DNA from 3 places in the Myxococcus sp. CA056 genome. Region 3 is predicted to be linked to each of the others. Evidence: riboswitches for the same ligand, from Rfam matches in the RefSeq annotation. Region 3 holds a riboswitch; each other region holds the start of a gene.
What was found. Region 3 has a riboswitch for cobalamin ahead of HUA76_RS38110 (acyl-CoA thioesterase). Riboswitches for the same ligand answer to the same signal wherever they lie in the genome.
Positions count from the first base shown of each region.

Region 1 (2,258 bases), on a different contig from region 3:
TCAAGCGCGAGGGCACGGCGCAGGGCAATGGCCTGGGCCTGCGCACGGTGGGCCAGGTGAACCTGGGCGCGAACACCAGTCCCCAGGCGCTCGCGCGCTTCGGCGATACGCTCTTCATCCCGCTGTTCGGCACCGCGAGCTCCAACTTCCAGCACGGCAACGCCGTGGCGCGTGTGGACATCTCCAACCCCGAGCAGCCGCGCAAGGTGGACACGCTGTCGCTCGCGGGCCTGGACCTGAAGCCCTTTGGCGGAGGCCCGGTGATGCCGCTGCCGTACTCGGTGACGGCGACGCGCTCCGCCGTGTACGTGGCGCTCACCAATCTGAATCCCGCCAATGACTACCGTCCCAACGGGCCGGGCATGCTCGCGCGAATCGACCCTTCCACCGGCGCGATGAGCGCCATCGACCTGGGCGCGGAGCGCTGCCTCAACGCGGGCTACGTGGAGGCGGTGGGGGACCAGCTGGTGGTCGCCTGTATCGGCGAGGCCCTCTATGACCCGGAGAATGGCTACATCGCGACGTCCGTGCGCTCCACCGGGTTGGTGCTGGTGAAGGACGACACCGTCGTGGCCTCCTACGCGCTCAACCCTGGCTGTCAGCCGGGCGCGCCCGGGTGTGTGCTCTCCGTGGCCAGTCGCTTCGCGGTGGCGAAGGGCTCGGTGTACCTGGCGGATACCAACGCCGGCCGCGTCTTCGTGGTGGAGGTGGGAGACGGCCGCCTCACCGAGCGTCGTGGCTACTCCACGCCCGAGGCGAAGGGCCCCGCGCTGGAGGCGTGCCCGTTGGACCCGCGTCGCCCCGTGTCCAATGCCATCGACGTCACCGCGCTCCATTGACAATGCCGGTCACCCGCCATATCCCCGCCGGCGTCCTCGGTGCTGACGTGGAAACACGGCGGCTCTAGGGAACCCGGTGTGAATCCGGGACTGCCCCGCAGCGGTGTGCAGGAACGACCGCCGTCACGAAGCACTGGTCCCTCCATGGGGCTGGGAAGCGACGGCCACTAGGTGGGTGCCCCCGGGGCATCCGCGCCTGCGAGTCCGAAAACCTGCCAAGGACCCGTGCCCTTCGGGCACGGACATCACCGAGGCCTCCGAGGGGAGGCGGCGGAGGCGTCAGCCTTTCTTCCGTGCACGTGGGTGTGCCCGGGCCCGCCTTCGACCGCGTCCTCCTGGATGCCCACCCGCCCGTGGGGGCGGAGAGGGACTGAGGACGCCGATGAAGACCGCTGACTGGAAGCGCGTAGCTCCCTGGACGAAGTCTGTTTCGCTGGCTGTGACCACCTTCGCGGTGGCGCTGCTTGGCACGGGTTGCAACCCCGAGTGCGTGGACACATTCGACTGCCGCGCCGACAACGGCGAGCCCCCCGCGGGCCAGCAGTGGGTCTGCGTCGACGAGAAGTGCGAGACGGAGCCGATTGGCCAGCCCCCGGTGCCTGACGCGGGCACGCCGGACGCGGGTCCCGTGGACTCGGGCACGCCGGATTCAGGTCCGGTGGACTCGGGCACGCCGGACGCCGGTCCCGTGGACTCGGGCACGCCGGATTCAGGCCCGGTGGACCCCACGCCGGACGCGGGCCCCGTGGACTCGGGCACGCCGGACGCCGGCCCCGTGGACCCCACGCCGGATGCGGGTACGCCGGACGCGGGCCCCGTCACCTGTGAGACGACGCCGCACGACGCGAAGCTGGGCACGCTCCAGCTCCAGGCGGGCTTCGTCGCCACCGAGACGGCCCCGCTGCCGGATGGCATCTCCGCCCTGGGCTCGTCGCCGGGTCCGACGTACTCGTTCTACGCGGTGCAGGGGGGCGGCAAGGACGCCGCGCTGTATTCGATGGGCACGTGGCCCGACCTCCAGCTGTCCCCCACCAAGCTCTATGACGTCGTCACCCCGGAGGACCGCGCTGGCAGCGTCGCGGTCTACGCGGGCGGCTACCTCATCAACGACGGGCAGCGCGTCTTCACCGGCTACACCACGGGTGCCTCCGGGTCTCCGGGCTCCCTCTCGCTCTACGACATCGCCACGCCGGCCTCGTCGTCCTTCCTCACCGCGCCGAAGAACTACTCCGCGGCGGCCTTCTCGAACGGGGACACGAGCGCGGTGCTCCTCAACGGTGGTGGCCTGGGCACCCTGCCCACGGGGCTCGGCATCTACGGCGTGGTGACGTCCGCGAATCCCCTGGGCACGGTGCGCGTGGCCAACTTCCCGGCCGAAGGCGTGGTCGCCAGCGGCTTCACCGCCGTGGCGGACAATGG
Region 1 covers NZ_JABUMT010000002.1:1,216,325-1,218,582, forward strand. The annotation lists gene HUA76_RS12470 (MXAN_6577-like cysteine-rich protein) at 1-839, shown strand, start outside; cobalamin riboswitch at 860-1,074, shown strand; gene HUA76_RS12475 (hypothetical protein) at 1,222-2,258, shown strand, end outside.
Region 1: another riboswitch for cobalamin. It lies ahead of HUA76_RS12475 (hypothetical protein); the one in region 3 lies ahead of HUA76_RS38110 (acyl-CoA thioesterase).

Region 2 (2,258 bases), on a different contig from region 3:
GAAGGGGCGTGCACAGCTTTGCGAGCGCACCTTCCTTCCGGCCTGGAGGACCCTCGTGCTCCACCGTTTGTCCGCGCTGATGGCTCAGCTTCGGGAGGACCGCGAGGCGCTGCTGCGCGATGTCGGGTGGCCCGTGTTGGTGTGGGACTCGATGCCGAGTCGCCCGCGCCCGGTGTCTCCGGTGGATGCGCCGACCTTGATGGGCCCGTCGCCCTCGCGTGTCGTGGAGCCCGTCGTGTTCGAGCTGCGGCCGCGCCTTCGGGGAAGTGGTCCCGAGGTGACGGTGGGACGCAGCCCCGAGTGCGACATCGTCCTGCCCGAACCCACTGTGTCGCGTCAGCACGCGCGGTTTCGTCCGGAGCCGCACACGGAGGTGTGGAGCGTGACGGACCTGGAGAGCCACGGCGGCACGTATCAGGAAGGCGTGTTGATAGTGCCGGGCCGCTCCTCGCCGCTGTTCAGCCGCGCGTCGTTGCGACTGGGTGGCGCGGAGGTGGTGTTCCTCCAAGCGAGTGCTTTCGAGCAGTACGTGCGCTCGTGTGCCGCGCTGTCCCGGGTGCGCTTGACGCGACGGAGGTGACCCCCTAGAAGGGGTGCGCCCTTGGGTGCCCATGTCGGGCTTTCAAGAGGGAAGCCGGTGCGAATCCGGTGCGGTCCCGCCACTGTGATTGGGCAGCCCTGAGGACAGGGCCGGGGACTTCGGACAGTCGCCACTTCGGCAGCGGCCTTGAGGCGCTCCGGGGGAAGGCGGAAGCCCCCTTCCAGCCAGACGCGCCGTGCGCCTGAGGCCGGAGCCCATCAGCCAGGAGACCTGCCCAGGGGTGCGAACGTGTCGCGTGGCGACACGTGCGGACGGCCTTCTCTCTTCGATGGAGAGAGCGGAAGGCGGAGCATGCGGCGCACCTTCCTCGTTGGGCACCTGGTGTGCCTGGCGCTCAGCCTCCCTGTCGAAGTCCGTGCCCAGGTGCCGGACGATGCCGCCGCGGAGCCGGACAGCTCCCGTGTGCGCGCCACCGTGGTTCGCGGCAAGTCGCCGCCACCGCCGGACTCGCCCGAGCGCAGGGACCCGACGGGCGCCATCACCGTCATCGATGCCACCGCTCGCGCGGGCGAAGCGCGCGACACGGCGGAGCTGCTCGTCGGCTCGGTGGGCCTCGCGGTGCAGGACTCGGGGGGCTACGGCCAGAGCAAGAGCCTCGTCGTCCGAGGCGCCGCGTCGAACGGCGTGCTGGTGTTCCTCGATGGAATCCCGCTCAACGGCGCGGGCGGCATGGCGGACCTGTCCCAGGTTCCCGCCGCGCTGGTGGAGCGCTTCGAGGTGCTGCGCGGTGGCGCGGGCGCCCGCTATGGCTCGGGAGGTCTGGGCGGTGCGGTGAATATCGTCACGCGCGCGCCCTCCTCTCACACTCGCGCCAGTGGTGAGGTCACCTACGGAAGCTGGAACACGGCGCTGGGACATGTCGCGGTGACGGGCCCGCTGCTCGACGGACATGGACTGGTGTTGCTCCATGCGGGGCGCTCGGATGGAGACTTCGCCTACGAGCTCGATGAACTGCCCGCGGTGGACGACAACCCCGTCACCGCCGAGGCCCGTGCCCGCAACGACGCGAAGGGTGGCGGCGTGCTGCTGCGCTACCGGCGTCGACTGCCCGGAGGCTCGCGTCTGGATGTGCTCTCCGAGCTGGCCCTGGAGGACCGCGCCATTCCCGGCACGGTGCAGAATCCCCAGTCCGCCGGGCGACAGGACCTGGACCGGCTCTCGCTCGGGGTGCGCTGGTCGGGAGCGCTCGGTGGCACGGGCACGCAAGGCAGCGCGCGAGGCTTCTTCCGACGCGATGGCCTGGAGGTCACAGGCGGCCTCCTCGGCGCGGGAGGCCCGCAGCGCCACCTCGTCGGCGGCGTGGAACTGGAGGGGCGTACTCCGCTGGGCGGTGCTCACACGCTGACCACCACCGTGGCTTCCTCCAGCGAGCAGGTCACCGAGGCCCGGGGCGCGCAGTCCGCGGGCTGGTGGCGCGGAAGCGTCATGGTCATGGACGAGTGGGCCCTGTTCGGCGGCGTGCTGGACGTGGTGCCCTCGTTGCGGCTGGAGCGCGTGGGGCCCTACTGGCTCTTCTCTCCGAAGCTCGGCGCGGCGGTGTCCCTGGGCGGTGGCTTCGGGCTGCGCGCCAACGCGGGACAGTCCCACCGCGCGCCCTCGTTCCTAGAGCTGTACATCCGCCAGGGCACGCTCCTGCCCAACCCCGGCTTGAAGCCCG
Region 2 covers NZ_JABUMT010000002.1:1,212,668-1,214,925, forward strand. The annotation lists gene HUA76_RS12460 (FHA domain-containing protein) at 56-580, shown strand; cobalamin riboswitch at 587-834, shown strand; gene HUA76_RS12465 (TonB-dependent siderophore receptor) at 893-2,258, shown strand, end outside.
Region 2: another riboswitch for cobalamin. It lies ahead of HUA76_RS12465 (TonB-dependent siderophore receptor); the one in region 3 lies ahead of HUA76_RS38110 (acyl-CoA thioesterase).

Region 3 (2,258 bases):
TTGCCCATGGCGAACAGGCGCGTGCCCTGCTGCGGCTCGCGGTCCTCCAGCGCGAAGAAGTCCTTCACGACGTCATCCATCCGGATGACGGCCAGGTCATGCACGACGTCCACGTCCACCAGGCGCGCCGGCACGGGTTCGCCGCCGCTGCGCAGGACGAGCTCCGCGGTGTAGTCCTCCGGGTGGAGCACCACGTCGGAGACCACGTGGTAGTTGGTGATGGCGTGCCCGCTGGCGGAGACGAAGAAGGCCGAGCCGATGGACGAGCGCGTACCCGAGCGCCGCTCGATGATGCGCACCTGGGCGACGCGGTTCTGGATGCGCTGGAACAGCTCGTGGGTGGCCGGTGGCAGCACTGCCGGAGGGGACTCGGGCGCGGGAGCAGGCGCGGAGTCGGGTTCGCTTCGAGCAGGGGACTGCACGCCCGGTTCCGAGGGAGCGACCGACGGCGCCTGCCCAAGCACGGCGACGAGGAGGAGGACGAACATGGATGCCGCGCACGCTATCCCAGCGCCGAGCGCCTGGGCACCGAGTCGCGCACGGCCCGGAGCATGAGGCCCGCGTGCGCTCGCCGACCCACCTGCCCTGTTGGCGGCGTGCCTGCCAGCGACTACGTTCCGCCCCGCCGAAGGTGCCTCGCGGGGGTCCGCGAGGTTTAGCAAGGGAATCCGGTGTGAATCCGGAGCTGCCCCGCAGCGGTCAGTGGGAACGAACGCCGTCGAACGCACTGGCTCCGGAGCGGGCTGGGAAGGGACGGCGCCTAGGAAGCCAGCGCGCACCGTGAGAGCGGCGCGCGCTGGACAGGCCCACGGAGCCCGAAAACCTGCCTCCGGCCCACGCGGGACGCCTGATGCGCCCCGGGTGGAGCTGCGCCCCCGGCCTTCGCGGGAAGGCCCGGCCATCCCTCACGGCCCGTCGCCGCCGCCACCCGTGCGCGCGCTGCGGGCCAGGAGTCCATCCCATGAGCAGCATGCAGCCGTCGCTTCCATCGTCCGCCACCGAGACGCGGATGGTGGACATGGTGTTTCCCGATCAGACCAACCACTACGGCACCCTCTTCGGAGGACAGGCCCTGCGGCTGATGGACATGTCCGCGTTCATCACCGCCAGCCGCTACACGCGCCGCACCGTCGTCACCGCGTCGAGCGAGCGCGTGGACTTCCACACGCCCGTGCGACAGGGACAGCTCGTCGAACTGGTGAGCCGCGTGGTCTCCACCGGCCGCACCTCCGTCACCGTGGACGTGGAGCTGTTCGCCGAAGACCTCCTGTCCGGCGCGCGCGAGCTGTGCACCCGCGGGCGCTTCGTCCTCGTCGCGCTGGATGAACACCGCAAGCCCACCGCTGTGCCGTCGCTGGCGCCAGAACCGAACGCGTAGCACTCGGGTGAACGTCGCGGCATGACATCCCGATGAATCGACCGGCCCACCTCGTTACTCGCGGAGGTGGGCCACCTCGCGGAGAAGGGATGCCTCGCGGAAGTGGGCCATCCACTCGTGGACGACCTCGCGACGCGCGCGCGGCGTCGTCACGCCTCGGAAGTACCCTGCCCCGCCCGCATCCGGCGCCACGCCGCGTACGACGCCACCAGCGCCCCGGCCAGTGCTCCCGCGAGCGCCCCCAGCACCCGGCGCGGCACCACGCCCGGCGCGGTCGTCGCCTCCAACCGGAACGTATCCAGCGACGCGCGCACCCCCGGAGCCAGCGACTCCCAGCGCACCGCCGGCGCGCTCACCACCACCACCACGTGCCGGCCCTCGGACGCGAGCCCCGCCACCAGCACCGTGCGAACCTGTCCCGCCTCGCGCAGCGTGCCCAGCACCTCCACTCGCGGAACGATTCCACCCACCCGGTCCACGCGCTCCGGAGACAGCGTCACCCCCAGCTCCCGCTGGAAGTGCTGCATCACCGCCGACGCGAAGTCATCCCGCTCCGAAGGACTGGCGGAGAAACTCCGCTCCACCACCGAGACCAGCATCGTCGCCGCCTCGGGCCCCTCCCCATCCGCCAGCGCCGCCGACAGGCTCCGCGTCGCCTCCGCGTCGAGCGACACCGCTCCCGCCACCGAGCCCACGTAAGGCTCCCACCGCACCATGTGGAAGCGCTCCGGCGGCCGCAGCACGTAGCCGTCTCGACGCAGCTCGGAGCCGAGCGCGCCCGACAGCAGCAACCAGCCTCCAGCCGCCCACGCGAGATTCACGCCGCGAGCATAGGCCCCCCGCGTCACATCCGCAGGCCAGGTCATGGGCCCCGAGAAAC
Region 3 covers NZ_JABUMT010000016.1:74,080-76,337, reverse strand. The annotation lists gene HUA76_RS38115 (S1C family serine protease) at 1-488, opposite strand, end outside; cobalamin riboswitch at 630-829, shown strand; gene HUA76_RS38110 (acyl-CoA thioesterase) at 962-1,378, shown strand; gene HUA76_RS38105 (hypothetical protein) at 1,528-2,244, opposite strand.